Regions from separate parts of the Streptomyces sp. NPDC006743 genome, predicted to be linked through region 2. Evidence: riboswitches for the same ligand, from Rfam matches in the RefSeq annotation. Region 2 holds a riboswitch; each other region holds the start of a gene.

What was found. A riboswitch is a leader RNA that binds a small molecule or an ion and turns the genes downstream of it on or off. The one in region 2 is predicted to bind cyclic di-AMP.
Region 1: it holds a riboswitch for cyclic di-AMP, as region 2 does, so the genes downstream of both, ABZ719_RS30180 (M23 family metallopeptidase) here and ABZ719_RS06870 (C40 family peptidase) in region 2, are expected to answer to the same signal.
Region 3: it holds a riboswitch for cyclic di-AMP, as region 2 does, so the genes downstream of both, ABZ719_RS29475 (transglycosylase SLT domain-containing protein) here and ABZ719_RS06870 (C40 family peptidase) in region 2, are expected to answer to the same signal.
Region 4: it holds a riboswitch for cyclic di-AMP, as region 2 does, so the genes downstream of both, ABZ719_RS20535 (transglycosylase family protein) here and ABZ719_RS06870 (C40 family peptidase) in region 2, are expected to answer to the same signal.

The regions. Positions count from the first base shown of each region.
Region 1 covers NZ_JBEYJA010000050.1:25,306-32,599, forward strand. Annotated here, with positions in the region: gene ABZ719_RS30165 (GNAT family N-acetyltransferase) at 1-2,542, opposite strand, end outside; gene ABZ719_RS30170 (HPr family phosphocarrier protein) at 2,746-3,027, shown strand; gene ABZ719_RS30175 (GntR family transcriptional regulator) at 3,346-4,002, opposite strand; gene ABZ719_RS30180 (M23 family metallopeptidase) at 4,256-5,014, opposite strand; cyclic di-AMP (ydaO/yuaA leader) riboswitch at 5,027-5,187, opposite strand; gene ABZ719_RS30185 (pitrilysin family protein) at 5,385-6,773, opposite strand; gene ABZ719_RS30190 (pitrilysin family protein) at 6,770-7,294, opposite strand, start outside.
Region 2 covers NZ_JBEYJA010000005.1:152,976-160,269, reverse strand. Annotated here, with positions in the region: gene bioB (biotin synthase BioB) at 1-214, opposite strand, end outside; gene ABZ719_RS06890 (8-amino-7-oxononanoate synthase) at 362-1,510, shown strand; gene ABZ719_RS06885 (DUF397 domain-containing protein) at 1,584-1,814, opposite strand; gene ABZ719_RS06880 (helix-turn-helix transcriptional regulator) at 1,860-2,720, opposite strand; gene ABZ719_RS06875 (ATP-binding protein) at 2,940-3,398, shown strand; gene ABZ719_RS06870 (C40 family peptidase) at 3,645-4,118, opposite strand; cyclic di-AMP (ydaO/yuaA leader) riboswitch at 4,122-4,336, opposite strand; gene ABZ719_RS06865 (ANTAR domain-containing protein) at 4,752-5,111, shown strand; gene ABZ719_RS06860 (alpha/beta hydrolase) at 5,522-7,111, shown strand.
Region 3 covers NZ_JBEYJA010000048.1:345-7,638, reverse strand. Annotated here, with positions in the region: gene recQ (DNA helicase RecQ) at 1-1,280, shown strand, start outside; gene ABZ719_RS29490 (M56 family metallopeptidase) at 1,381-2,319, opposite strand; gene fahA (fumarylacetoacetase) at 2,735-3,946, opposite strand; gene ABZ719_RS29480 (HAD family hydrolase) at 4,300-5,106, shown strand; gene ABZ719_RS29475 (transglycosylase SLT domain-containing protein) at 5,119-5,613, opposite strand; cyclic di-AMP (ydaO/yuaA leader) riboswitch at 5,618-5,812, opposite strand; gene ABZ719_RS29470 (polyprenyl synthetase family protein) at 6,515-7,294, shown strand, end outside.
Region 4 covers NZ_JBEYJA010000024.1:12,366-19,659, reverse strand. Annotated here, with positions in the region: gene ABZ719_RS20545 (cytochrome P450) at 1-1,069, shown strand, start outside; gene ABZ719_RS20540 (transglycosylase family protein) at 1,202-2,398, shown strand; cyclic di-AMP (ydaO/yuaA leader) riboswitch at 2,581-2,747, shown strand; gene ABZ719_RS20535 (transglycosylase family protein) at 2,752-3,489, shown strand; gene eno (phosphopyruvate hydratase) at 3,808-5,094, shown strand; gene ABZ719_RS20525 (septum formation initiator family protein) at 5,273-5,749, shown strand; gene ABZ719_RS20520 (DUF501 domain-containing protein) at 5,776-6,315, shown strand; gene ABZ719_RS20515 (Ppx/GppA phosphatase family protein) at 6,312-7,265, shown strand.

The DNA of each region.
Region 1 (7,294 bases), on a different contig from region 2:
CGACGCCGCGGGGTGCCATCGTCTGCACCACCGGCCGCACTTCCTGGGGGCTGCCGAACAGGTCCGTCAATTCCGCGTAGGCGCGGCGCAGTTGTTCCTCGTCGGCGAGGTCGAGGCGCACGCCGCCCAGGTCGGCGCGGTGGCGCAGGTGCGGGGCGGTGGCCTTCAGGGCGCCCGGGTAGCCGAGGGCGCGGGCGGCTTCGGCGGCGGCGTCCGGGGTGGGCGCGGGGACGGCCCGGCGGACGTGGATCCCGTAGCGGCCGAGCAGCTCGCAGGTCTCCTCGGTGCCGAGGGTGAGGCCCTGCCCGCGCGCGAGGAGCCCGCCGATGAGGGCGGCGGCGCCCTTCTCGTCGATGTCGTCGTACTCGGGCACCTTGCCGGGTTCGGCCGCCTCGCGCCGCCACTGGCCGTACCGCACGGCCTCGGCGAGGGCCCGCACCGCGCGCTCGGCGGCGGGGTAGGCGGGGATGAGCCGCGGACCGCCGCCCGACGGGACGGGGGCGGGGGGCGCGGGGAGCGGTGCCGGGCGGAAGCCGGGCGCGGGGGGCGGGGCCGCGGAGGAGCCGGGGGGCGGGGCCGTCGGGGGGCCGGGGGCGGGAGGAACAGGCTGGGGCGGGGTGCCGTTGGGGTGCGGGCCCGTGCTGGCCGCGGCCGAGAGGGCCTCCGCGAGGCCGCCCAGTTCGACGTGGACCACGAGCACCGGTTTGCCAGGGGTCGCCTCGGCGGCCGAGCGCAGCGCCTCGGCCAGGGCCGCGTCCTCGGTCGCCCCCTCCCCCAGGGCCGGGATGGCGGTCACCACCACCGCGTCGCTCGTCTCGTCGGCGAGCGCCCGGGACAGCGCCGCCCGGAAGTCCTCCGCGGAGGCGGCCGTCGTGAGGTCCTGCGGCGGCTGCGGGCGCAGGCCCTCGGCCAGGCAGCGGTCGTAGGTGAGCACGCCCAGCGACTCGGAGTTGCCGAGGATCGCCACCCGGGGCCCGGCGGGCAGCGGCTGCCGGGCCAGCAGCAGCCCGGTGTCGACCAGTTCCGTGATGGTGTCCACCCGGATCACGCCGGCCTGCCGCAGCAGCGCGGAGACCGTGGCGTGCGGCAGCCGCGTCGCCCGGACCGCGTGCCCCTGGGGCGCCGAGCCGGCCCCCTGCACGACGACGAGCGGCTTCACCGCCGCCGTGCGCCGGGCGAGCCGGGTGAACTTGCGCGGGTTGCCGATGGACTCCAGGTACATGAGGGCGACGTCGGTGTCGGGGTCGTCGTACCAGTACTGGAGGACGTCGTTGCCGGAGACGTCCGCGCGGTTGCCGGAGGAGACGAAGGTCGACACGCCCGTCACCCCGGTCACCCCGCCGCCGCGCCGGTGCAGCCGGGAGAGCAGGGCGATCCCGATGGCGCCGGACTGGGCGAACATGCCGATCCGGCCGGGCCGGGGCATCTCGGGGGCGAGGGAGGCGTTCAGCCGGACCCGGGGCGAGGTGTTGACGATCCCGAAGGCGTTCGGCCCGACGATCCGCATGCCGTACGTGCGTGCCTGGCGCACCAGGGCGCGCTGGCGCTCGCGCCCCTCCGGGCCGCTCTCCGCGTACCCGGCGGAGACCACGACGAGTCCCTGCACGCCGTGCTCGCCGCACTCGGTGACCACATCGGGCACCTGTTCGGCCGGTACGGCGACCACGGCGAGGTCGACCGGCCCGTCGATCTCCCGCACCGAGCGGCGGGCGGGCACCCCGTCGATCTCCTCGCACTCCTGGCCGAAGGCGCGGTTGACGGCGTACAGCCGGCCGGTGAAACCGGCCTCGCGCAGATGGCCGAGGAGGGTGCGGCCCACGCCCCCGGGCGCGCGGCCCGTTCCGATGACGGCGACCGAGCCGGGTACCAGCAGCCGCCGCACCGAGCGCGCCTCCGCGCGCTGCTCGCGCGCGTGCTGCACGGCCAGCGAGCGGCCGGTCGGCTCGATGTCGAACTCCAGGCGTACGACGCCGTCCTCGAAGCTGCGCTTCTGGGTGTACCCGGCGTCGGTGAACACCTTGATCATCTTGTTGTTGGCGGGCAGCACCTCCGCGGCGAAACGGCGGATGCCGCGCTCGCGGGCGACCGCCGCGATGTGCTCCAGGAGGGCGGAGGCGACGCCGCGGCCCTGGTGGGCGTCCTGCACCAGGAAGGCGACCTCGGCCTCGTCGGCGGGCGCGGAGGCGGCGGACGCGGAGGCGGACGAGACGGCGGGGGCGGACACGGCGGCGGGCGCTCCGGCGGCGCCGAGGCGGTCGTAGCGTACGGTGGCGATGAACTCGCCGCCGATGGTGGCCGCGAGTCCCACCCGGTCCACGAAGTCGTGGTGCGTGAAGCGGTGGACGTCCTTCGCGGACAGGCGCGGGTAGGGCGCGAAGAAGCGGTAGTACTTGGACTCGTCCGACACCTGTTCGTAGAAGCTGACCAGCCGGTCGGCGTCCTCGGCGGTGATGGGGCGGATCCGCGCGGTGCCGCCGTCGCGCAGCACCACGTCCGCCTCCCAGTGGGCGGGATACTCGTGCCGGTCCGACGAGGTGCGCATGGGCCCCAGAGTACGGCTCGCGTCCGACAGCGGCGCGAGGCAGTCTGTGGAGCACCACGCGCGAGGACGCGCCCGGGCGGGCACCTGCCGGACCGAGGCCGCGGTCCGGCACCGCCGGGACACCGGTTGCGGTGCCGTCCGGGACGTGCTTCACGTATGGGAAACTGGTCTAGACAACCTGAAACACTGAAGGGCAGCATCACATGGCTGAGCGCCGCGTCAACGTCGGCTGGGCCGAGGGCCTCCACGCCCGCCCCGCTTCCATCTTCGTCCGGGCCGCCACGGCCGCAGGGGTCCCCGTGACGATCGCCAAGGCCGACGGCAACCCCGTCAACGCGGCCTCCATGCTGGCCGTCCTCGGCCTCGGCGCGCAGGGCGGCGAGGAGATCGTCCTCGCCTCCGACGCCGAGGGTGCGGACGCCGCCCTGGACCGGCTGGCCAAGCTGGTCGCCGAGGGTCTCGAGGAGCTTCCCGAGACCGTCTGACCGCTCACCGCGCACCGCGTGCCGGGCGTGGCCACGGCTCCGCCCGGCCGCCGCTCACCGGCCGCGGTGCCGCACGGCGCAGCGCACACGAAAGCCGCGTCGCCCTTTTCTTTCCGGGCGGCGCGGCTTTCGCGTGTTCCCGCGTTCCGGAAGAGTTCGCGCGCACAAAATCGCGATCGTGGCGCCCGGCGGAACGCGATCGGGCGCATACCGAGAACGCGACCGGACGCACGCCGGAAAAACGCGCGAATTCATGGTGCGCGAATAGCGGTCCGGTGCTTCTTCGGGTCGATTTCCTCTTTGTATACGGCAGCCTTGTTAATGCCGGACGCCCGAAGTGTTGACGGGACGTTTCGGGGCCCTCACACGCTGCGCGGCGGTGACCCGCTCCGTGTGCAGGGCGGTGAGCGCCCGGGCGCGCTCGGCGTCGCCGCGCGCCACGGCGTCCACGATCGCCCCGTGCTCGTCCCAGGCCTCGACCGGGTCGGCCGGGTCCGGCACCCCGTACATCCAGGCGATCTTGTACCGGAGCTGGGTCAGGACGGCGGTCAGCGCGGGACTGCCGCAGGCCTGCGCCAGGGTCTCGTGGAACCAGGCCGCCAGGGACCGCAGTTCCTCGCCGCCGCTGTCCGCCCGCTCCCGCCCCAGCCTGACCAGGCCGCGCAGCACCTTCAGATGGGCCTCGGTGCGCCGCTGGGCGGCCCGCGCCGCGCCCAGCGGCTCCAGCAGGAGGCGCATCTCCAGCAGGTCGGCGGCCTCCTGCCCGGTGGGCTCGGCGACACACGCGCCGGCGTGCCGGCGGGTCACGACGAAACCCTCGGCCTCCAGGGTGCGCAGGGCCTCGCGCACGGGCACGCGCGAGACGCCGTAGCGCCGGGCGAGGACCTCCTCGGCGAGCCGGGCACCGCGCTCGTGGACGCCGGCGACGATGTCGTCCCGGATCGCCGTGCACACCGAGTGCGCCGGAACGCGCATGACCGACCTCCGCATTGATCCCGTGGAACTCCGCGACGAACGCGTGTTCCGGCGACTCTATGACAATGCGCGGGAATTTCCGACCGCACGACGGAATCCGGGGTTATTTTTTGGTCAACGCGGAGCCCGGGAATACCGAAAACCCCGGCCGGGCGGCCGGGGTTTTCGGTGTCGTTCAGATGTCCGCGTGATCAGCGTCCACGTGTTCGGCGGTACGGGCCCTCGGACGGGCACGCCCTCGCAGGTGCCGCCGTCAGACGTGCACGCCGTGCTTGCGCAGGTAGGCGATCGGGTCGACGTCGGAGCCGTAGTCGGGGGTGGTGCGCGCCTCGAAGTGCAGGTGCGGGCCGGTGACGTTCCCGGTGGCGCCGGACAGGCCGATCTGCTGCCCCGGCGTGACCTGCTGGCCCACCGAGACACCGATGGACGACAGGTGCCCGTACTGGGTGTACATGCCGTCGGCCATCCTGATCACGATCTGGTTGCCGTACGCCCCGCCCCAGCCGGTCTGCACGACGGTGCCGACGCCGACCGCGTGCACCGCGGTGCCGCTCGCGGCGTGGAAGTCGATGCCGGTGTGCGAGCCGGAGGACCACAGGGAGCCACCGGTCTTGTAGCCGGTGGAGACGTACGAGCCGGTGATCGGCGGCACGAAGGTGTTGAGGCGCTCGCGCTCGGCCTCGCGGGCGGCCCGCTCCTTGGCCTCGCGCGCCTTCTTCGCCTGCTCGGCGGCCCGCTTGCGCGCGGCCTCCTCGGCCTGCTTGTGCCGGGCCGCCTCCAGCTGGGCGGCCGCCTGGGCGTCGACCCGCTCGGCGACGGTGTCGCCGAGGCTGACGACCGGGGTGAGGCCGGTGTCCGCGGGGGCCGGGGTCTCGGCGGCCAGGGCCGGCGAGGCGGCGAGGGTGCCGATGACGCCGGTGGTGGTGAGGGCCGCGACACCCGCCGCGCGGGCGGTGGTGCGCTGCACCCGGCCGGGACGGCGGTGCTTCCCGGTGGCGCGCGTGAACGCCATGTGGTGGCTGGTCCTTTCCTTCCCTCTCGCCTACCGGGTTAGCTGACGGGTTCGGAGCAGGAAGGTCTCCTACGGGCCCCGCGCGCGTGCGCGGCGCCCGATTCACCCCAGGGACTGCGTGGGTCCCCGGCTCCCCTGGCTCGCGCCGTACGGGGACTCGGCGATGACTGTCCGGTGCCGCGGGTGCGGCGCACTGCCCGACGAACAGCCGGACCGACGCTAGACGGGCCCGCTTTCCGATCCCAAACGGATCCGGGTTTTTGTAGCGCAGGCCACAGGGCAGAAGCGCAGCCACTCCCCCAATCCGGACATCACAGAGCCCTGGTGACGCGTCCGTCACCAGGGCCCCACGCGCGCGTGCCGGGCCGCGCTACTCGGCGGTGACGACGGTCACCGGGCCGATGCCGAGCGCCTCGACGGGCTCCTTGATCTGCGCCGCGTCCCCGACGAGCACCGTCACCAGCCGGTCCACCGGGAAGGCGCTGACGACCGCCGCGGTGGCCTCCACCGTGCCGGTCCCGGCGAGCTGCTGATAGAGCGTCGCCTGGTAGTCGTCGGGCAGGTGCTGCTCGACCTGGTCGGCCAGCGTGCTCGCCACGGCGGCGGCCGTCTCGTACTTGAGCGGCGCCACACCGACGAGGTTCTGCACGGCGACGTCCCGTTCGGCCTCGGTGAGGCCCTCGGCGGCCAGCTTGCGCAGCACGGTGAACAGGTCGTCCAGCGCGGGCCCGGTGTTCGGCGTGTCGACCGAGCCGCTGATGGCGAGCATCGCCGCGCCGGTGCCGTCGGGCGCGGAGCGCAGCACCTGGCCGAACGACCGCACCCCGTAGGTGTAGCCCTTCTCCTCGCGCAGGACGCGGTCCAGGCGGGAGGTGAGGGTGCCGCCCAGGCAGTAGGTGCCGAGCACCTGGGCCGGCCACACCCGGTCGTGCCGGTCGGGGCCGGTCCGGCCGATGAGCAGCTGCGTCTGGACGGCGCCGGGCCGGTCCACGATCACGACGCGGCCGGTGTCGTCGGCGGTGACCGGCGGCACGGGCCGCGGCTCGGCCCGCGAACCGGTCCAGGCGCCCAGGGTCTCGCCCAGCAGCTCGTCGAGGTCGATGCCGGTGAGGTCGCCGACGACCACGGCGGTGGCCGTCGCGGGGCGCACGTGCCGGTCGTAGAAGGCGCGGACGGCGGACGCGTCGACGGCGCCGACGGTGTCCTCCGTGCCCTGGCGGGGGCGCGACATGCGCGCGGTGGCCGGGAACAGCTCCTTGGAGAGTTCCTTGGCGGCCCGGCGGGAGGGGTTGGCCAGCTCGTGCGGGATCTCGTCGAGCCGGTTGCGCACCAGCCGTTCGACCTCGGACTCGGCGAACGCCGGTGCCCGCAGGGCGTCCGACAGCAGCCCGAGCCCCTTGGCCAGCCGGGAGGCCGGGACCTCCAGGCTGAGCCGTACGCCGGGGTGGTCGGCGTGCGCGTCCAGGGTGGCGCCCGCGCGCTCCAGTTCGGCGGCGAACTCCTCGGCGGAGTACTTGTCGGTGCCCTCGGAGAAGGCCCGCGCCATGATCGTGGCGACGCCGTCCAGGCCGGCCGGCTCGGCGTCCAGGGGTGCGTCGAGGAGCACCTCCACGGCGACGACCTGCTGGCCGGGGCGGTGGCAGCGCAGCACCGTCAGGCCGTTGTCCAGCGTGCCGCGCTCGGGGGCCGGGAACGCCCACGGCCGGGCCTCGCCCGCCTGGGGACGGGGGTGGAACTCCATGGTGGCCAGTTCGCTCACTTCGCCGTCTCCTCGGTGTCGTCGCCGGCCGCGGCGTCCGCGTCCGGTGCCTGCTCCTGTGCGTCGGGGGCGGTCGGCTCGTAGACGAGGACCGCGCGGTTGTCGGGGCGCAGGCGGGCCTTGGCGACCTCCTGGACCTCCTCGGGCGTCACCTCCAGGACCCGCTGGACGGCGGTCAGGGCGAGCTGCGGGTCACCGAACAGGACGGCGTAGCGGCACAGTTCGTCGGCGCGGCCCGCGACCGTGCCGAGCCGGTCCAGCCACTCGCGCTCCAGCTGGGCCTGGGCGCGCTCCATCTCCTCGGCGGTCGGGCCCTCCTCGGCGAACCGGGCCAGTTCCTCGTCGATGGCGGCCTCGATGACCGGCACCTCGACGTCGCCGGAGGTCTTCACGTCGAGCCAGCCCAGGGAGGGCGCGCCGGCCAGCCGCAGCAGGCCGAACCCGGCGGCGACGGCCGTGCGGTCGCGGCGCACCAGCCGGTTGTACAGCCGGGAGGACTCGCCGCCGCCGAGGACGGTCAG
Region 2 (7,294 bases):
AGTACGAGCAGTCCTCGGGGCACAGGCCGGACTTGAGGTTGACGAGGTAGTTGAGTTTCACCCGCCGGCCGAACCAGCGGCGGCGCACCTTCCCGGCCGCGGCCACCACATCGAGCAGGTCGTCGTCGGAGGTGGCCAGGACGGCCAGAGCTTCCTCACGGGTCGGCAGTTCGCGCCGAAGCCCCTTGTCCACCAGCGTGTTCAGCAGGTCCATGAGAGCCGATCCTGTCCTACGGGGCCGTCCGGGGCCAAGGAGAGTTTGCACAACAGAGACGGTTCGACGTGTGGGTATTGCCACACCATGCGGGGCGTTTCCTGCGGCTAGTGTCTGTCCACTGCCTACAAAAGTCCCGGAGGAGCCATGGCGTTCGGCTGGATCGACGAGCAGGCGGACACCCGCCGCCGCGCCGGGCTCGTACGGACGCTGCGGCCCCGCCCGGCCGGCTCGCCCCTGCTGGACCTGGCGAGCAACGACTACCTGGGCCTGGCCCGCCACCGGGAGGTCACCGAGGCCGCGGCGGAGGCGGCCCGCACCTGGGGCGGCGGCGCCACCGGCTCCCGCCTGGTCACCGGCACCACCGCGCTCCACCGCGAACTGGAGGGGGAACTGGCGGAGTTCTGCGGTGCCGAGGCGGCCCTGGTCTTCTCCTCCGGGTACGCGGCCAACCTCGCCGCGGTCACCGCGCTCGCCCCGCACGGTTCGCTCATCGTCTCCGACGCGGGCAACCACGCCTCGCTCATCGACGGCTGCCGGCTGGCCCGCGCCAGCACGCAGGTCGTCGCCCACGCGGACCCGGACGCCGTGCGCAAGGCGCTCGGCACGCACGCGGGTGAGGCCGTCCTCGTCTGCGACACGGTGTTCTCCGTCGACGGCGACGCCGCCCCCCTCGGCCGCCTCGCCGAGGTCTGCCGGGAGCAGGGCGCCGGCATGGTCGTCGACGACGCGCACGGTCTCGGCGTCCTCGGCGCCGGCGGCCGGGGAGCCCCCCACGCGGCGGGACTCGCGGGCGCGGACGACGTGGTCGTCACCGTCACGCTGTCGAAGTCCCTGGGCAGCCAGGGCGGAGCGGTGCTCGGACCGGCCCGGGTGATCGACCATCTGGTCAACACGGCCCGGACGTTCATCTTCGACACCGGACTCGCCCCCGCGGCGGCGGGCGCGGCCCTGGCCGCACTGCGCCTGCTGCGCCGTGAACCGGAGCGCGCGGCGCGGGCGCGGGCGGTGGCGGCCGGACTGCACGCGCGCCTGACCGCCGCGGGACTGCGGGCGGTGCGCCCGGACGCTGCGGTGGTCTCCGTGCGCGCGCCCTCTGCGGGGGACGCCGTGCGGTGGGCGGCCGACTGCCGCGCGGCGGGCCTGGCCGTGGGCTGCTTCCGTCCTCCTTCCGTGCCCGACGGCGTGTCACGGCTCAGGCTGACCGCCCGCGCGGACCTGTCCGCTGCACAGATCGAACGTGCTGTACGAGTGATCGGGGAGACCCGGCCACGAGAGGGCGGGACGCGACCGTGAGCCGGGGGGACACGGCCGTGCGCCGCGGGTGACGGCGGGGGCCGGGAAACGCCCGACGGTGTCGCGACGAACCTCAGAGGTGGCGCACCGCGGCCGTGAACTCCGCCCAGCTCCCCGGGGAGAAGAGCAGTGCGGGCCCGGCCGGGTCCTTGGAGTCGCGCACGGCGAGCAGTCCGGGGTACGGCGGCGCGGCCGGCCGGGCTGTCTCGACGCAGTTGTTCGCTCCCGTGCTGTAGCTGCTGCGAAGCCACCGCACGCCGGGCAGACCGGTCGCGGAAGGTACGTGACGAGGCAGAGCGGACATGGTGCCTCCTTGACGTCCGACAAGGCGTGACCCGTTCGCGCGCCGTCACCTGCCCTGGTGCATCCCGGCGATGAAGGCCGACGAGTCCTCGATCGACAGTGCGTGGAACCGAAGGGTGTCGAAGGCCTCGGTGTAGGCCTCCACATCTTCTTTCCGCTCCAGATGGAGGCTACTCGTCAAGTGGTCAAGAACGACCACATCCAGATCAGAAGTGTTCTTAAATGAGAAGATGACGAAAGGGCACGTGAGGCCGATATGCGCCCCCGCGGTGAACGGCAGGACGCGCAGGGTCACTTGGGGCAGCCGCGCCGCCTCCGACAGCCGCTCGAGCTGCCGCGCCATGATCTCGGGGCCGCCGACCTCCCGGCGCAGCACCGCCTCGTCCAGCACCGCCTCGAGTGTCAGCGGCGGGTCGCCCCGCAGCACGGCCTGACGGGCCAGCCGCACCTCCACCAGCGCGTCCAGCCGGTCCTCGTCGAGCCCGTCCACGGCGGCCCGGGTCACCGCGCGGGCGTACTCCGGTGTCTGCAGCAGCCCCGGGACGACCGTCGTCTCCAGCGTGCGCATCGCGCTCGCCTGCGACTCCAGACTGATGAAGTCCCGGTACGTCGGCGGCAGGACCCCGCGGTAGGCGTGCCACCAGTGGTGCCTGCCGTCACCGTCGTCGGAGCCGGCCAGCATCATCAGCAGGTCCCGCAGCTGGGCGTCGCGGACCGCGTACGCGTCCAGCAGGGAGCGCACGTCGGACGGTTTCACGCCGCTGGCGCCCGTCTCGATCCGGCTCACCTTCGACTGGTGCCAGCCCACGAGCCGGGCCGCCTCGCCACTGGTGAGACCCGCATCGCTGCGCAGCGCGCGCAGTTCGGCGCCGAGCTTGCGGCGGCGCACCGCGGGACCGTGCTGCATGGAACCGGCTCCTCACTTCTTCCCGAACGGGCGTCACCCACGGCCTCCCGCCGCAGAGTTCACCGCTTCGAGGGACAGATATATGCACATCTTGGCGGATCGCCACCCGTGACCCGCCCGGCGGTGGCACTCTGACGGCGAAGCACCAGTCCGGGACCGTACTCGAAACCATCCGCTCCGTGTCCGACCGCGGTCCCGCGGGAAAGGGACGACGTCGCCATGGCAGACCACCTGGAAGCATCCGTCACCCTGCCGAGCGATCCCGCCTCGGTGGCGGCCGCCCGTACCTACGCGGTCGGCGCGCTGGCGGAGTGGGGTCTGCCGTCGGACACGGACACCGCCGACACCGTGCGGCTCATCGTCTCGGAACTGGCCACCAACGCGGTACAGCACACCCTCGGCCAGTCGCCCACCTTCAGGGTGGACCTGGTCCTCGACCGCGACGAACAGCTGCGCATCGGGGTCACCGACAGCCACCCCCGGTTCCCCAGACGCCTGCCGGCCGCCGTCCAGCAGGACAACGGCCGGGGCATGGTGATCATCCGTTGGCTCACCGCCGAGTGCGGCGGCAGGGTGACCGTGCGTCCCACCCGCGAGGGCGGCAAGACGGTCAGCGTGGACCTGCCGTGGCCGGTGCACACCCACCCGGTCACGGCACCGGGCGTGCGGCAGCCCTAAGAGCTGCGAAGGACCTGGGTCCCGCCGTCACCCGCGCGGCACGGCAGCCGCCGCGGTGTACTCAGCCGTCAGCCGTCAGCCGTCAGCCGTCAGCCGTCAGCCGTCAGCCGTCAGCCGTCAGCCGTCAGCCGTCAGCCGTCAGCCGTCAGCCGGCCGCGTCGTTTTCGCGCCCGTGGCCCGTCGGGCGTGTGCGCCGCCCGGGGGTGCCGGCGGTCTTCCGCGGCGCCGCCGGCACCCCCGGGCGGGTCAGCTGACCCGGCCGTACCAGACGCTCCTGGTCCAGATCTTCTCCAGCTTCACCACGTCCCCGGTCTTCGGCGCGTGCCAGATCTTGCCCGAGCCGGCGTAGATGCCGACGTGGTAGACGTACGAGCCCGAGTGGAAGAACACCAGGTCCCCGGCCCGGCGGCTCTTCGAGGAGATGTGCCGCGACTTGTTGTACTGCTGCGCGGCCGTGCGGGGCAGCTTCTTGCCCGCCCTCTTGAAGGAGTACAGCGTGAGCCCGGAGCAGTCGAACCTGCGGGGTCCCGTGGCCCCCCACTGGTAGGGGGAGCCCTTCTTGGACGCCGCGATCTGCAGCGCCTTCGTCGCCATGGTCGCGGCCGAGGCGTCGGAGGCGACGCCGGGCACCACGATCGAGCCGCCGACGGCGGCGAGGGTCAGGGCCGAGGCCGTGCCGGCCCGGGCCATGAGCGACGGGACACGATTGAGCGCAGTCATGCGCAACCCTTCGTCAGCCGCCTGTGAAGGATGACCTGTCGGATTCGGGCTGGCGAAGTAGCCCGGCCGCGCGGCGCGCGGCTTCACCCCAAGGGCAGCTCGATCCGGCCATGGCGTGACCGTTCCGGCGACCCGTCGTGCTTGGGTCCTCCACTCCTGCCGATCCACTCCTGTCGACCGGTCATCCGGGCGGCGGCAGGACTCGGCGTCCGCCCGGACCGCCCCGCCGTTGTGGCGGGGGCTTGTCGTCAGACAGGGATCTTCACCTATGGATGTCCGAAAATCCCAACGGAACCGGAGGTTTGTGTTGTTACTCACCGCTCGCCCGTTCGGGTGGACACCTCTGCGCTCGAACGGCTGTCCCCACCTCCGGCGAGCCCCGGACCAGCAGCGGAAGAAACCGTTCCGCCATCCGGGCAGACGCGCCGCGCAACCCGAACGGCCCCGGAAAAAGGACGTTTTCCTACGCCGAAAGGCGGTACGTCATTTGGGCCGTTTCGGCTCCGCCGGCGCAGCGGCGGGGCCGGCCCGCGGCGCCGGGGAGCCCGTGCCGCCCGTTCCGGTCGTGCGCGTGGCCCTCATGGAGCAAGCTGGAGTCGGAACTGTGGCCGCTCGACGACCCAGGGGATCTCCATGGCGTTCTTCGCGATGTCCAGGCGGCATCCGCTCCAGCCGCTGTCCGTCACCGACCTGGTGGCGGAGCACGAGCGGCTGCACGAGGAGAACGAGCAGTTGCAGCGTGCCCTGACCTCGCACGCCGTCATCGACCAGGCCATCGGGGCCCTGGTGGCCGTCGGACGCGTCCCTCCGGAGAGCGCCTGGCGGGTCCTGCGCGAGGTCTCGCAGCGTACGAACACGAAAGTGCGTACGGTCGCCGAGCACATCCTGAAGTTCGCCCAGGGCGGCGCCCTGTCCGGCGCCGAACTGGAGGAGCTGAGACGGGCGCTCGACCGGCACGCCGCGCGCGGGCCGGCGCGCCACTGCGCGCCCTGAACGCCACCGGAAGCACCCCTGCCACCCCGGCCCGGCCTCCCGGCCAACCCGCCCTCCCTGTCCTCCGTGCCGTCCACCCCGCCTTCCTGTCCTCCGTGCCGCCGGCCCGGGGACCGGCCGGTCCCCGGCCACCCCTCTCGTCGGCCGGCACCGGACGGCGCGGCCCCGCCCCTGGCGGCACCAGGGCCGCCCCCGGACTCCGCGACGCAGCCCGGGCGGTACCGCCCCCACGGCCCCGATCGCCCGGCCCCGGCCGGGCCCCCCTCCCGTCTCCGCTGAGCGGAACACCATACGCCGGTTATCGGATTGGCAAAGAAGGTCAACGACCCCTGTTCTCAGGCGCCTCACAGCCGGAAGGATCCCCCGTACCCAATTCGCAACGATGTACGGGGAGGTCCCACTTGAGGGCTATGAGACCGAAGAACCGCGCTGTGGTGTTCGGTTCGGCCGGCGCGCTGGTCACGGCGACCCTGATAGCCGGTGCCGTGGCGGCCCCCGCGGCCAGTGCGGACAGCCGTCACGGCCAGGACCGGGAGGCCCGCGGCGCGGCCGTCGCCGCGGACCGCGCCGCCAGGGCCGGCATCGACTGGCAGGACTGCCCCGCCGACTGGGGGCTCGCCAAGCCGATCCAGTGCGGCTACGTCTCGGTTCCGCTCGACTACGCCCACCCGTACGGCAAGCAGATCAAGCTCGCCGTCGACCGGATCGGCAACACCGGCACCAAGGGCGAGCGCCAGGGCGCCCTCGTCTACAACCCGGGTGGTCCGGGCGGCTCCGGCCTGCGCTTCCCGGCCCGGGTCACCTCCAAGAACCCCGTCTGGGCCAACGTGGCGAAGGCCTACGACTTCGTCGGCTTCGACCCGCGCGGCGTCGGCCACTCCACGCCCATCTCCTGCGCGGACCCGCAGGAGTACGTCAAGGCGCCCAAGCCGGACCCGGTGCCCGACTCCGAGGCCGACAAGCTGGCCCAGCGCAAGCTGGCGCGTGAGTACGCGGAAGGCTGCTACGAGCGCACCGGCCGCGCGATGCTCGAGCAGATGACCACCCCGAACACCGCCCGCGACCTGGACGTCATCCGCGCCGCGCTCGGCGAGAAGAAGATCAACTACCTGGGTGTCTCCTACGGGACCTACCTCGGCGCCGTCTACGGCACGCTGTTCCCCGGCCACGTGCGCCGGATGCTCGTCGACAGCGTCGTCAACCCGGCCCGGGAGAACATCTGGTACGAGGCCAACCTCAACCAGGACATCGCCTTCGAGGGCCGCTGGAAGGACTGGCAGGACTGGGTCGCCAAGAACGACGCCAGCTTCCACCTGGGCACCACCCGGGACGCCGTCCAGGCCAAGTGGCTCCAGCTGCGCGCCACCGCGAAGAAGAACCCGATCGGCGGGGTCGTCGGCCCGGCCGAACTGCTCGGCTTCTTCCAGACCCCCCCGTACTACGACTCCTCCTGGGTGCCGGTGGCCACGGCGTTCAGCAAGTACTTCGCCGGTGACCCCCAGCCGCTGATCGACGCCGCCGCCCCCGACATGTCCGACACCGCGGGCAACATCGCCACGGAGAACGGCAACGCGGTGTACACCGCCGTCGAGTGCGCCGACGCCAAGTGGCCCACGAGCTGGCACAAGTGGGACCGGGACAACACCCGGCTCAACGCGAAGTACCCGTTCCTGACCTGGTCCAACGCCTGGATGAACCTGCCGTGCGCCACCTGGCCGGTCAAGCAGCGGACCCCGCTGGAGGTCAAGACCGGCAAGGGGCTGCCGCCGGTCCTGATCGTGCAGTCCACGCGTGACGCCGCCACCCCGTACCCGGGCGCCGTCGAGCTGCACCAGCGCTTCAAGGGTTCGCGTCTGATCACCGAGAAGGACGCGGGCTCCCACGGGGTGACCGGCCTGGTCAACCCGTGCATCAACAGCCGCGTGGACGCCTACCTGCTCACCGGCGAGGTGGACGGGGCGGACGTGACCTGCGGTCCGCACGCCACGCCGAAGCCCTAGCGGTCCGGCAGGCGCGGTGAGGGGCGGCCGGATCTCCCGGCCGCCCTTTCGCCGTGCCGCAGCCGCCGGCGGTAGCTTCACCGTGCGGCAGCCGCAGACGGTCCCTTCGCCGTGCGGCAGCCGACGGTCGTCCTTTTGCGTGCGGCGCCGCTGGCCGTCCTTCGCCGTGCCGCAGCCCGCGGC
Region 3 (7,294 bases), on a different contig from region 2:
AGCTGCTGGCCTTCCTGCGCGCGGAGCACGCGGGCGACGCCGGCATCGTGTACTGCCTGTCGCGCAACTCGGTGGAGAAGACCGCCGAGTTCCTGTCGGCCAACGGCATCCGGGCGGTGCCGTACCACGCGGGCCTGGACGCGGGCACGCGCGCCGCGCACCAGTCCCGCTTCCTGCGCGAGGACGGCCTGGTCGTGGTCGCCACCATCGCCTTCGGCATGGGCATCGACAAGCCGGACGTCCGCTTCGTCGCCCACCTCGACCTGCCGAAGTCCGTCGAGGGCTACTACCAGGAGACCGGCCGCGCGGGCCGCGACGGCCTGCCGTCGACGGCCTGGATGGCCTACGGCCTCAACGACGTCATCCAGCAGCGCAAGCTGATCCAGACCGGTGAGGGGGACGAGTCCTTCCGCCGCCGCGCCGCCGCCCACCTGGACTCGATGCTCGCCCTGTGCGAGACGGCCGCCTGCCGCCGCGGCCAGCTCCTCGCCTACTTCGGCCAGGAACCGCAGGAGTCCGGCTGCGGCAACTGCGACACCTGCCTGACCCCGCCGGAGACGTGGGACGGCACGGTCGCCGCCCAGAAGGTGCTCTCGACGGTGGTCCGGCTCCAGCGCGAGCGCGGGCAGAAGTTCGGCGCCGTGCAGATCATCGACATCCTGCTGGGCAAGCGCACCGGCAAGGTGATCCAGTTCGACCACGACCAGCTCTCCGTCTTCGGCATCGGCACCGAGCTGTCCGAGGGGGAGTGGCGCGGGGTCGTGCGCCAGTTGCTGGCCCAGGGCCTGCTCGCGGTGGAGGGCGAGTACGGCACGCTGGTGCTGACCGACGCCAGCGGCGCGGTGCTGCGCGCGGAGCGCGAGGTACCGCTGCGCAAGGAACCGAAGCGGCCGGCCGCGTCGCGGTCGTCCTCGTCCGCCTCCGGGCGGAGCAAGGGCAAGGCCGCCGTGGCCGAACTGCCCGAGCACCTGCTCCCCGCCTTCGAGGCCCTGCGCGCCTGGCGCGCCGAGCAGGCCCGCGAGCAGGGCGTTCCCGCGTACGTCATCTTCCACGACGCCACGCTCCGCGAGATCGTCACGGCCTGGCCGACGTCGGTGGACCGGCTCGGCACGGTCGGCGGCGTCGGCGAGAAGAAGCTCGCGACGTACGGCGAGGGCGTGATCCGGGTTCTGGACTCGCTGGCGGCACCGGCCGAGGGGGCCGACGACCGGTTCGGCGCCGGTGCGGGCCCTGACCCTGGCCCGGAGCCCGAGCCGGAACCGGACGACGACTGGATATGAGCGGCGGGGCGGGCCCCATGGTGCGCGCGCCCGCCCGGCGCCGCCACTCCAGCTCTGCCCCGCCTGGGCCCGTCACTCCAGCGCCGTCCGCCCGGCGCCGTCACCCCAGCGCCGTCAGTCCGGGGGCGAACGTGATCAGCAGGGGAAGCAGCGGTACCAGGGCCGCCACCGTCGTCGTCAGGGCCCGGCGCCTGCGGTCCAGCCGGGGCGGGGGCTCCAGGAGGCGGTCCACCCGTTCACCGAGCAGACGGTGGCTGGAGGCGCAGGAGAGGACGCCGCGGTGCTGGTTGAGTTCGATCAGGGCGAGGGCCGTGGTGAGGTGGCCGTGACGGCGGGAGGCGGTGTCGTCGGCGGCCAGCTCGACCAGGCGGTGGGTCTGGTCGCAGAAGTGCGCGAAGAGCGGGATGCGCGGGAAGCCGGTCGCGAGCGCGGTCGACAGGTGCAGCAGCCAGTCGTGGTGGGCGCGGGCGTGGCCGCGCTCGTGGGCGAGGACCGCGTCGAGCTGGTGGCCCGTCAGGCGTTGCAGCGCTCCCGTCGTGACGATGAGCTGGGGCGGATGGCCGGGCATCCACCACGCGTCGGGGTACTCGTCCTCCAGCACCAGCATCGGCCCCCGCGCCACGGGCAGGCCCGCGGGCAGGTCGGGGGCGCGTTCGCGCAGGTGGGCGCGGGCCAGGCCGCGGCGACGGCGGGCCTCGGCGAGTTCACGGCCGAGCATCGCGGTGGTCCAGGCGGCGCCGCACGCCAGGAGCAGGGTGAGGGCGGCTGCCCAGGCCGGCGCGACCGACAGGTCGTAGGCGGCGGTCACGGCGTCCGGCGCGGGGGCGAACACCCGGTCGCGCACGGTGTGGAAGACCGCCGCCGCGCCCAGGACCAGGGCGGCCAGACAGCACAGCAGGACGGTGGCCACCAGGCACTGCCACACCCACAGCGCGACCACGGGTTCCCGCTCGGGCCACCGCGCCCGGGTCAGCGCGCGGGGAACCGGCACGGCGGCCGCCAGAGCGACGGCGCTCAGCAGGAGCAGGCAGACGGTCATGCCACGGTCTCCGGATCCTGATCGGAGGTGGGCGGGTGTCGGGTCGTGCGGTGGAACGGGCTGTGCTTTGGTGCTGTGCTGCGCGTGGTGCGGTGGGTCTGGGGACGGCCGGTGGAGCGGGGCGTGCGGTGCGGTGGTGCCGGCGGCCGTCCCCGCAGTGGTACGGGCGTGCGGTGCGCGGTGGGGCCGACGGGTGTTCGCGGTGGTGTCGCGCGGACCGTGCGGGCACGGTGCGCGTGCCGGTGCGGTGCGCGCCACCCGGTCCGCCGCCAGTATGACGGGGACGGGCGCCCCCAGTCATGGTCCGGCGGCGACCGGCCGGCAGGATCTCCGTCACGGCGGCTGAGAGGGGCGCCCCGTGTCGTGGTCCGGCGGTGCCCGGTCCCGCGCGGTCTCCGCTCCGACGGCTGGGGTGTCACCCCGCCGTGATCCGCCCCGTGACCTCTCCCAGCCCCACCCGGACCCCGCCCGCGCCCGGCGCCCACGCCGACAGCGTCACCACGTCCCCGTCCTCCAGGAACGTCCGCTTGCCGTCCGGGAGTTCGATCGGTTCGCGGCCGTTCCAGCTGAGTTCCAGGAGCGAGCCGCGCTGGGCGGGCTCCGGTCCGCTGACCGTGCCCGACCCGTACAGGTCACCGGTGCGCAGCGAGGCGCCGTTGACCGTCATGTGGGCCAACTGCTGGGCGGCCGTCCAGTACATCGTGGAGAACGGCGGCCGAGAGACGACGTGTCCGTTGATCGCGACGGAGATCCGCAGGTCGTAGCCGCCGGGCTCCTCTTCGGAGTCGTCCAGGTACGGCAGCAGCGGGTGCGTGCGCTGCGGCGGGGCCAGCCGTGCGTCCTCCAGCGCGTCCAGCGGAGTGATCCACGCCGACACCGACGTGGCGAACGACTTGCCGAGGAAGGGGCCGAGGGGGACGTACTCCCAGGCCTGGATGTCCCGCGCCGACCAGTCGTTGAGCAGGCACAGTCCGAAGACGTGCTCGCGGAAGTCCGCGAGGGCCACCGGCTGCCCGAGCCGCGAGGGCACGCCCACCACGAAGCCGACCTCGGCCTCGATGTCCAGCCGGATGGAAGGGCCGAAGACGGGGGCGGGGTCGGTGGGGGCCTTCCGCTGCCCCGAAGGGCGTACGACGTCCGTGCCCGACACGACCACCGTGCCGGAGCGGCCGTGGTAACCGATCGGCAGGTGCTTCCAGTTGGGCGTCAGCGAGTCCTCGGCGTCCGGGCGGAAGATCCGGCCCACGTTGCGGGCGTGGTTCTCGGACGCGTAGAAGTCGACGTAGTCCGCGACCTCGAAGGGCAGGTGGAGGGTCACCGAGGACAGCGGGTGCAGGAACGGCGCCACGGTCTCCTGGTGGGCGGGCACGGTCACCCACGCCGTCAGCGCGCGCCGCACGTCCGACCAGGCGGTGCGGCCCGCGGCGAGCAGCGGGTTCAGGGTCGGCCGTGCCAGCAGGGCGGCGTAGGGGGAGCCGAGCGCCACGGCCGCCGCGCCCGCGTCCAGGACGTGGTCGCCGAGCCGGACGCCGACGGTCCGCTCCTGCGATCCGGCGCGGGAGAAGACACCGTAGGGAAGGTTGTGCGGACCGAAGGGGTCGCCCTCGGGGACCTCGAAGGGGGGCATCGGGTTCTGCCTCTCTTTCGTGTGCCGTGCGTTCCATGGGGGCGGCACCTGGGCGCGCCTGGGCCACCGGGCCACACGTTCATGTGGTCGCGCCACACGTTACGGGGGAGGTGCCGTCTTGGGCAGTGTCGAAAGAGTTCGCGATGTCCGAATCCGGGTGCCGGGGCGGGCGATTCGGGAGCGGTGTCTCCGGGGACGCGGACGGGGCGGATCCGCTCTGCGGGGACCGCGCGTTCGTCCGGTCGGCCGAGGGGACGGCACAGGCGGACCGCATGGTGGAGGACCCGCCCCGCACCGGCCGCACCGTCCTGTTCCCGTACGTCACCCGCGTGGCGGATCCGTATTCTCTGATCATGCCCGCTCCCCACGCCCCCGCCCTCATCGCCACCGACCTGGACGGAACGCTGCTGCGCGGCGACGACACCCTGTCCGAGCGGTCCCTCGCGGCACTCGCGCGGGCGACGGCGGCAGGCGCCCGGCACCTCGTCGTGACCGGCCGGCCCGCGCCGAGGGTACGTTCGCTGCTGAAGGACCTGGGCAGTACGGGGCTCGCGGTGTGCGGCCAGGGCGCACAGCTCTACGACGCCGGTTCGGACCGCCTGCTGTGGTCGCGGACGCTCGACCGGGAGACGGCCGAGACGGCGCTCGGCAAGATCGAGGCGGAGGTGGGGGAGGTGTACGCCGCGGTCGACCAGGACGGGGTGGACGGGCTCACGCTCATCGAGCCGGAGTACCGCATGCCGCACCCCACGCTCCCCGCCCAGCGGGTGGCGCGGCGCGACGACCTGTGGCGCGCGCCCATCAGCAAGGTGCTGCTGCGCCATCCCGTCCTGTCCGACGACGAGCTGGCGGCGGCGGCCCGGGGCGTGGCCGGTTCCCTCGTCACGGTCACCATGTCGGGCCCGGGGACCGTGGAGCTGCAGCCCCGCGGCATCACCAAGGCGACCGGTCTGGCCCTGGCCGCCGGGCGGCTGGGGCTGGGGCCCGAGGACACCCTCGCCTTCGGTGACATGCCGAACGACATCCCCATGTTCCGGTGGGCCGCCCGGGGAGTGGCCATGGCCGACGCCCACCCGGAGCTGAAGGCGGTCGCCGACGAGGTCACCACGTCGAACGAGGACGACGGCGTGGCCGTCGTCCTCGAGCGACTGTTCGTCTGAGAGCCGGATCCGTCAGTACGCGCTGAAGACGTTGTCGATGGAGCCGTAGCGCGCGGCCGCGTAGTTGCAGGCGGCCGTGATGTTCGCGACCGGGTCGTAGATGTCGAACGACGTGCCGGCCACGTGGTAGGCGTTGAAGGTCGGCTGGATGACCTGGAGCAGGCCCTTGGACGGGATGCCCTTGGCGGCGTTGGAGTCCCAGTTGTTGATGGCCAGCGGGTTGCCGGAGGACTCGCGTATCACGTTGCGGTAGATGCCGTTGTACGTGCCGGGGATGCCCTTCTGGCCCATGATCGCGAGCGACTCGCGGATCCAGCCGTCCAGGGTGTTGGGGTAGGCGACCGTGCTCACCGTCTTGGCGGTGGCCGTGGTCGTCGCCGCCGGGGCGGCGGAGGCGCTGGTGGCGCCGATCAGCGGGAGGGCGAGGACGGCGGCACCCGTACCGGAGACGGCGAGGGTGCGGACGAGGCGGGCGGTGCGGGAACGGCGCTGACCGTTTGCAGGCATGGGGGATTCCTCTCCGTCGCCTGCGAGGTGAGCTGTCGGGTTCGGGCGGGGAGGTGCCCGGCCGTGCCCTCGGGTGGCACGGCTTCACCCCGAGCCGTTCCGGCACGGCGTACGACGTAGGACGACGTACGGCGCTCCGGCCCGGCGACTTACCTGGGTCCCCCGCTCCTGCCATGAAGTGGTTCGGTCGATGGATGTCGGGCGGTGGCAGGATTCGGCGTCCACCCGACTGGCCGGGAACGTATGCGAGAGCACATGTCCCGAACAAGTACCTGATTCATACATCGCCCTAGTTGACCTTGATCCGGGGCGTTTTGGGCGCTTGATCCTTTGCTTCTGCCAACGGTCAACTCGTATGCGGGGCAAGGGAAGCGGGGGTGTGCGGGGCAGTGGCGGGGCGGCGGGCCGCGCGTGACCCAACTCACGGAATAATCCGGCCAGGAGCATTTACGGCCAACGGGAATTGAAATGCTAATAAGGGTAAATCGGACTCCTTCGGCGCGGTGGGGCGGGGAAGAGGCGGGGAGTGGTCGTGTCGGGGCGGGGCAGGGGAGAGGTGGTGGGGGCTGTCACGTTCGGTGAGGCTGTGGCTCCGTTCACGCGGACAAGGGTTCGTCGCGCTCCGTGGCCGTCCGTCGCCGCGGCCCCTCGCGGGCCGTCCCGGTCTGTCGTGCTCGGTGTGAGGCCCGGGAGGGGGCAGGGTAGGGAGGAGTGAGTCGATAAATATCTGTTCATACGTGGTGATCGAAAACATATCGGTCGTGATCCGATACCACCTGGCCTGTATCGGTGGGCGCTATCGGTGATCGAAACGTGACCGGATACGCTGACTTGAGTGATGGCAGCGACCTATCGACAAACCGTGTAGCGCCAGCAGACACCAGCAGACAGGAGACCCCTCGTGACCGTCGTCGGGCCGTTCGGGCTGAGCGTGCGGGACCAGGCTCTCGAAGCCGATGTCCAGGCCGGGTTGGCGGCTGTCGAGGAAGGGCTGCTCGAAGCCACCAAGAGCGAGGTCCCGTTCATCACGGAGGCCGCCCAGCACCTCGTCAAGGCGGGCGGGAAGCGGTTCCGCCCGCTGCTCGTGATGCTCGCGGCCCAGTTCGGCGACCGGTACGCGCCGGGCATCGTGCCGTCGGCCGTGGTGGTGGAGCTGACCCACCTGGCGACGCTGTACCACGACGACGTGATGGACGAGGCCGCCGTGCGACGCGGCGTGGCCAGCGCGAACACCCGCTGGGGCAACTCGGTGGCGGTCCTGACCGGCGACTTCCTCTTCGCCCGCGCCTCACAGATCCTCGCCGACCTCGGCCCGGAGGCCGTCCGGGTGCAGGCGCTGGCGTTCGAACGGCTGGTCACCGGCCAGATCCTGGAGACGGCGGGGCCGCAGGACGGCAGGGACCCCGTCGAGCACTACCTGGACGTGCTGGGCGGCAAGACGGGATCGCTGGTGGCCGTGTCGTGCCGGTTCGGCGCGATGATGTCCGGGGCCGACGAGACGGTCGTGGACGTGCTGACGCAGTACGGGGAGCGGCTCGGCGTGGCCTTCCAGCTGGCCGACGACGTCCTGGACATCGCCTCCGACTCGCACGAGTCCGGCAAGACGCCCGGCACCGACCTGCGCGAGGGCATCGCGACGCTCCCGGTGCTGCGGCTGCGCGAGCGCGCCGCCCGGCTGGGG
Region 4 (7,294 bases), on a different contig from region 2:
CGGCATCCCCGGCGAGCGCAAGGCCGACCTGATGACGCATCTGCTGAACATCGACCCGCCGGACCACACCCGGCTGCGCCGGCTGGTCAGCAAGGCGTTCACGCCCCGCCGGGTCGCCGAGTTCGCGCCGCGCGTGCAGGAACTGGCCGACGGCCTCATCGCCTCCTTCGCCGCGCGCGGCACCGCCGACCTCATCCACGAGTTCGCCTTCCCGCTGCCCATCTACGCCATCTGCGACCTGCTCGGCGTCCCCCGCGAGGACCAGGACGACTTCCGGGACTGGGCGGGCATGATGATCCGGCACGGCAAGGGCCCCCGGGGCGGTGTGGCCCGTTCGGTGAAGAAGATGCGCGGCTACCTGGCCGAGCTGATCCACCGCAAGCGCGAGGCGCTGCCCGCCGAACCCACCCCGGGCGAGGACCTCATCTCCGGTCTCATCCGCGCCTCCGACCACGGCGAGCACCTCACCGAGAACGAGGCCGCCGCGATGGCCTTCATCCTCCTGTTCGCCGGTTTCGAGACGACCGTCAACCTCATCGGCAACGGCATGTACGCCCTGCTCACCCACCCCGGCGAGCGGGAACGGCTGCAGCGTTCCCTCGCCGGCGGCGACCGGGGACTGCTGGAGACCGGGGTGGAGGAACTGCTGCGTTTCGACGGGCCGGTGGAGCTGGCGACCTGGCGGTTCGCCACCCGGCCGCTCACCCTGGGCGGGCAGGACATCGCCGCCGGCGACCCGGTCCTGGTCGTCCTCGCCGCAGCCGACCGCGACCCGGAGCGGTTCGCCCACCCCGACACCCTCGACCTCGGCCGCCGCGACAACCAGCACCTGGGGTACGGGCACGGCATCCACTACTGCCTGGGCGCCCCCCTCGCGCGCCTGGAGGGACAGACCGCGCTGGCCACCCTCCTCACCAGGCTGCCCGACCTGCGGCTCGACGCCGACCCGGCGGACCTGCGCTGGCGCGGCGGCCTCATCATGCGCGGGCTGCGGACCCTGCCCGTGCGCTTCGGGGCCGTACACCCCGGCACTGACGGCCACGAAGGTGACACGCGCTCAACTATGTGATCGTCACGTGATCTGTGCGGCATTAACTTGTGACAAGTGATCGTCACCGGCTACTTTCACCCATCAGTGTGACGCCGGGGCCTTCCAGCCTCCCGCCACGCCGGTCACTGTTGTCGTGCGAAAGGTCTCCGCATGCTCTCCGGGAACGGTCGTCACCGTCGCCCCCGTCAGGCTCCGGCCCTCATCGTCGCCGCCGGAGTGACCGGATCGGCCATCGCCATCCCCCTGGTCGCCGCCTCCGGCGCGAGCGCGGCCGACGGCACCACCTGGGACAAGGTGGCACAGTGCGAGACCGGCGGCTCCTGGAGCGCCGACAACGGCAACGGCTACTACGGCGGCCTGCTGCTGACCCAGGACGACTGGGAGAAGTACGGCGGCCTGTCCTACGCGGCCAGCGCCGACCAGGCCAGCCGCTCCCAGCAGATAGCCGTGGCCGAGAAGATCCTCGCCGACCGCGGTCCCGGCGCCTGGCACACCTGCGGGCTGCTCTCCGGGCTCACCAGGAGTTCCGGCGCGGCGGACGTCGACACGGGCGTGGGCGGCGACTCGTCGTCCTCGAAGTCCGGCTCGGACGGGACCACTGCGGGCTCCTCCGGCTCGACCGGGTCCTCGGGCACCTCTGGCTCCTCCGGTTCCTCCGGATCGTCCGGTTCAGCCGACGGCGCCGACGACTCCGAGGGGCGCGGCGGGGCGGACGGTTCGGGGCCGTCCGGCGTGAACGACCCGGGTCTGCCTGACGGCACGCAGAGCGGTACGGGCGACTCGTCCGGTTCGTCCGGCTCTTCGGCGCAGACCCCCAAGGGAGTCGGCTCCGCCCACGGGAGCGGCGCACCGGGCGACTCCGCCACGAAGCCCTCCACTTCGCCCTCTTCGCCCACCAAGACGGGCAACCCGCCCAAGTCCGGCACCTCCCACGGCCCGGACGCGTCCGACACCACCCCGTGGCCGGACGGCTCCGGCGGCGGGGACGAGTCCGGCTCCCCGGACAACTACGGGCAGAGCGTCGGCTCTTCGGCCCTCGTCGACACCGGTGCGCTCGGAGGCGGCCGCCACCGCGGCGGCAGTGCCGACGAAGGGGCCGCCGAGGGCCGTACGGGCGCGACGGGCGGCCGGCACGCCTCGCGCGAGGGCGGCGCCGCCCACGCCTCGTCCGCCGCCTCCTACACCGTCCGCACCGGCGACTCCCTCACGTCCATCGCCGACTCCCTTGACCTCCACGGCGGATGGCACGCGCTCTACGACGCGAACAAGGGCTCCATCGGCGCCGACCCCGACCACATCGTCGCCGGTCAGAGCCTGGATGTCCCCGCTGAAAACGCCCGAAAGTAGGCGGAGTTCACGTCACGCTTCGCGTCGAATGTCCCATTCGGTGAAAGTGTGGGATGAGTCTCAGAAGCCCTGATCGTCTTTGAAATCCGGCCGATCACCTGTCTACGGTCATGACCGCTCGCCACCGCGAGCCCCGGCTGCCGCAACGCCGAATCCTGCCAGCGGCCGTACGGGAACAGTCGTCGCTTCGAGCGCCGAAGGCAGGAGCGGGGGACCCAAGGTAAGTTGCCGCGCCGGTCGGACGACCGGAGCGGCTGGGGGTGAAGCCGTGCCTCCCCAAGGGCACGGCCGGGCAACTCAACCGGCCCGAACCCGACAGCTCACCTCGCAGGCGTCGGTGAGGGGATCCTTCCATGCTGTTTTCCGGCAAGGGCAAGCATCGTCGTCCGTCCAAGGCCACCCGCGCCATCGCACTCGCCGGTGTCGCCGGTGTCGCCGTCGCCGGCCCGCTGATGGCGGCCGGCAACGCCTCCGCCGCCACCACCTCCGAGTGGGACGCGGTCGCCCAGTGCGAGTCCGGTGGCAACTGGTCCATCAACACCGGCAACGGCTTCTACGGCGGCCTGCAGTTCACCAACTCCACCTGGGCCGCGTACGGCGGCACCGCCTACGCCTCGCGCGCCGACCTGGCGAGCAAGTCGCAGCAGATAGCCGTCGCCGAGAAGGTGCTCGCGGGCCAGGGCAAGGGTGCCTGGCCGGTCTGCGGCAAGGGCCTGTCCGGCGCCTCCTCCAGCGGCGGCAGCAGCTCCTCGTCGTCCTCCTCCTCCTCCTCTTCTTCCTCCTCCTCGTCGTCCTCGTCGAGCAGCAGCTCCAGCAGCTCCAAGAGCAGCACCTCGACCCGTTCGACCGAGCAGCGGGCGGCCGACCGCTCCGCGACGCGTCCGGCCCCGAAGAAGACCGTCACCACCCCGACCGGCAAGAAGGTCAAGAAGGGTGACGGCGAGTACAAGGTGACCGCCGGCGACACCCTCAGCTCCATCGCCACCGAGCACGGCGTGCGCGGCGGCTGGGAGAAGCTGTTCCAGCTGAACAAGGACATCGTCGACGACGCCGACCTCATCTACCCGGGCCAGCAGCTCCACCTGAAGTGACAGCGAGCCGCTAGCCGTACCCCAGGCCCTCCCCAGGCGCGGCCTCCACGATGGAGGCCGCGTGGGGCCGCCCCCGTCCCCACGGGCTCCCCGCCCCGGTGCGTGTTCCCCCGTACGCACCGGGGCGGGGCTTTTTCACTTCCCGTTCGCGTCCCCGCCCCTCCGCCCTTTGTTCCGTGCTGGAACAATGTGTACCGTCACCCTGTCCACGGGACGGTCGGTCGGTCGGTCGGCGGCCCGGGACGGTTAGGCTCTAGTCGCAAGGCACAGCCGCAAGGCAGACCGCCCCGCACTTTCAGCGTCACATCCACGAAGGAGATGCTCGTGCCGTCCATCGACGTCGTCGTAGCCCGGGAAATCCTGGACTCCCGAGGCAACCCCACGGTCGAGGTCGAGGTCGGCCTCGACGACGGCAGCACGGGTCGTGCCGCCGTTCCGTCCGGCGCCTCCACCGGCGCCTTCGAGGCCATCGAGCTGCGCGACGGCGACCCGAACCGCTACCAGGGCAAGGGCGTCGAGAAGGCCGTCCTGGCCGTCATCGAGCAGATCGGCCCGGAGCTGGTCGGCTACGACGCCACCGAGCAGCGCCTGATCGACCAGGCCATGTTCGACCTGGACGCCACCGACAACAAGGGCTCGCTCGGCGCCAACGCCATCCTCGGCGTCTCCCTCGCCGTCGCCCACGCCGCCTCCGAGGCCAGCGACCTCCCGCTCTTCCGCTACCTGGGCGGCCCGAACGCGCACCTGCTGCCGGTGCCGATGATGAACATCCTGAACGGCGGCTCGCACGCCGACTCCAACGTGGACATCCAGGAGTTCATGATCGCCCCGATCGGCGCGGAGTCCTTCTCCGAGGCCCTGCGCTGGGGCACCGAGGTCTACCACACCCTCAAGAAGGTCCTGAAGGGCAAGGGTCTGGCCACCGGCCTCGGCGACGAGGGCGGCTTCGCCCCGAACCTCGGCTCCAACCGCGAGGCCCTCGACCTCATCCTCGAGGCCATCAAGGAAGCCGGTTACACCCCGGGCGAGCAGATCGCCCTGGCCCTCGACGTCGCCGCCTCCGAGTTCTACAAGGACGGCGCGTACCTCTTCGAGGGCAAGGAGCGCTCCGCCGCCGAGATGACGGAGTACTACGAGGAGCTGGTCGCGGCCTACCCGCTGGTCTCCATCGAGGACCCGCTGTTCGAGGACGACTGGGCCGGCTGGAAGATCATCACCGACAAGCTCGGCGAGAAGGTCCAGCTCGTCGGTGACGACCTGTTCGTCACCAACCCCGAGCGCCTGGCCCGCGGCATCGAGGAGGGCGCCGCCAACGCCCTGCTGGTGAAGGTGAACCAGATCGGTTCGCTCACCGAGACCCTGGACGCCGTCGAGCTGGCCCAGCGCAGCGGCTTCAAGTGCATGATGTCGCACCGCTCCGGCGAGACCGAGGACGTCACCATCGCCGACCTCGCCGTCGCCACCAACTGCGGTCAGATCAAGACCGGCGCCCCGGCCCGCTCCGAGCGCGTCGCCAAGTACAACCAGCTGCTGCGCATCGAGGAGATCCTCGACGACGCCGCGGTCTACGCCGGCCGCAGCGCCTTCCCTCGCTTCAAGGGCTGAGCAGCGGCTCAAGGGCTGAACAGCCGCTTCGAGGGCTGAACCGCACCACGGCCGAGCCGGGCCGCGAAGAGTGAGGCTCAGCCAGTCGCCCGTACGTCCCCGTACCCGGTCCCGTACCGTGTCCGGGGACGTACGCGCGTGTGCGGCGCGTACGAGACGACCGACGGGAGGCGGGACGATGGCCGTGAAGGACCGGGACCGGTTCTCCACCGCGACCAGGCTCAGGCTGCTCGGCGAGCAGACCGCGGCCCGTGTCTACCGCTCCCAGACCCGGCGCCAGGCCCGCCGCTCCCGGCTCACCGGGCGCGCCGCGCTGCTCGCGCTCGTCGTGTGCTCGATGGTGGTCGCCCTCGCCTACCCGATGCGGCAGTACGTCGCCCAGCGCGCCGACATCGCCGACCTCGAGCGGCAGAAGGCGCAGGCGCAGCAGCGGGTCGAGCAGTTGCGCGACCTGAAGGCGCGCTGGCAGGACGACGCCTACGCCCAGCAGCAGATCCGGCGCAGGCTGCACTACGTGCTGCCCGGCGAGACCGGTTACACCGTGGTCGACCCGGGGCCGGTCAAGCAGTCCCGCGCCGAGCAGGGGACGGCCCGCCGCCCCTGGTACACCAACGTCTGGTACGGCGTCGACAAGTCCGACGCCGCCCGCCAGTGAACCGACAGAGAGACATCCCGACAGGCATGGAAACGCCCCCGCCGCCCACCCCGCGCACCGCACCGACCGACGCGGACGTCGAGGCTTTCAAGCAGCAGCTCGGCCGCCCGCCGCGCGGGCTGCGCGCGATCGCGCACCGCTGCCCGTGCGGGCAGCCGGACGTCGTGGAGACGGCCCCGCGGCTGCCCGACGGCACACCCTTCCCGACGTTGTACTACCTGACGTGCCCGCGGGCCTCCTCCGCGATCGGCACGCTGGAGGCCGACGGCGTGATGAAGGAGATGACCGAGCGGCTGGCCACCGACCCGGAACTGGCGGCGGCCTACCGGGCCGCGCACGAGGACTACATCCGGCGCCGGGACGAGATCGAGGAACTGACGGGCTTTCCGAGCGCGGGCGGCATGCCGGACCGGGTCAAGTGCCTGCACGTCCTGGTGGCGCACTCGCTGGCCGCCGGCCCGGGGGTGAACCCGCTGGGCGACGAGGCCATCGCGATGCTGCCCGAGTGGTGGCGCAAGGGCCCGTGCGTGACGGTGCCCGAGGACCATGAGGAGGGTGACCGGTGACGCGGGTCGCGGCCATCGACTGCGGTACGAACTCCATCCGTCTGCTCGTCGCGGACGCGAATCCGGAAACGGGCGAACTGGTCGACCTCGACCGGCGCATGACGATCGTGCGGCTCGGTCAGGACGTCGACCGCACCGGCCGGCTCGCACCCGAGGCGCTGGAGCGCACGTTCGCGGCCTGCCGCGAGTACGCGCAGGTCATCAAGGAGTACGGCGCCGAGCGGCTGCGCTTCGTGGCGACCTCCGCCTCCCGGGACGCGGAGAACCGGGACGAGTTCGTGCGCGGCGTGGTGGACATCCTCGGAGTCGAGCCGGAGGTGATCTCGGGCGACCAGGAGGCCGAGTTCTCCTTCACGGGTGCGACGAAGGAACTGACGGGGCGTGACGACCTCGCCAAGCCGTTCCTGGTGGTGGACATCGGCGGCGGCTCCACGGAGTTCGTGGTGGGCGAGGAGCACGTGCGGGCGGCGCGCTCGGTGGACGTGGGCTGCGTCCGGATGACCGAGCGTCACCTGGTCCGCGAGGGCGCGGTGAGCGACCCGCCCACCGAGGAGCAGATCGCGGCGATGAGGGCCGACATCGAGGCGGCCCTCGACCTCGCCGAGGAGACGGTCCCGCTGCGCGAGGCGCACACGCTGGTGGGTCTGGCCGGGTCGGTGACGACGGTGTCGGCCATCGCGCAGGAGCTGCCCGAGTACGACTCGACGCGCATCCACCACTCCCGCGTCTCCCGTGACCGGGTCCGCGAGATCACCACGTCCCTGCTGCACTCCACGCACGCCGAGCGCGCGACGATCCCGTCGATGCACCCCGGCCGGGTCGACGTCATCGGCGCGGGCGCCCTGGTGCTGCTCGCCGTGATGGAACGTGTCGGAGCGCGGGAGGTCGTCGTCAGCGAGCACGACATCCTGGACGGGATCGCTCATTACGCGGCGAGCGAGGTGCGTTGAGGGCCGGTGCCCGACGGTCTCGGTGCCGG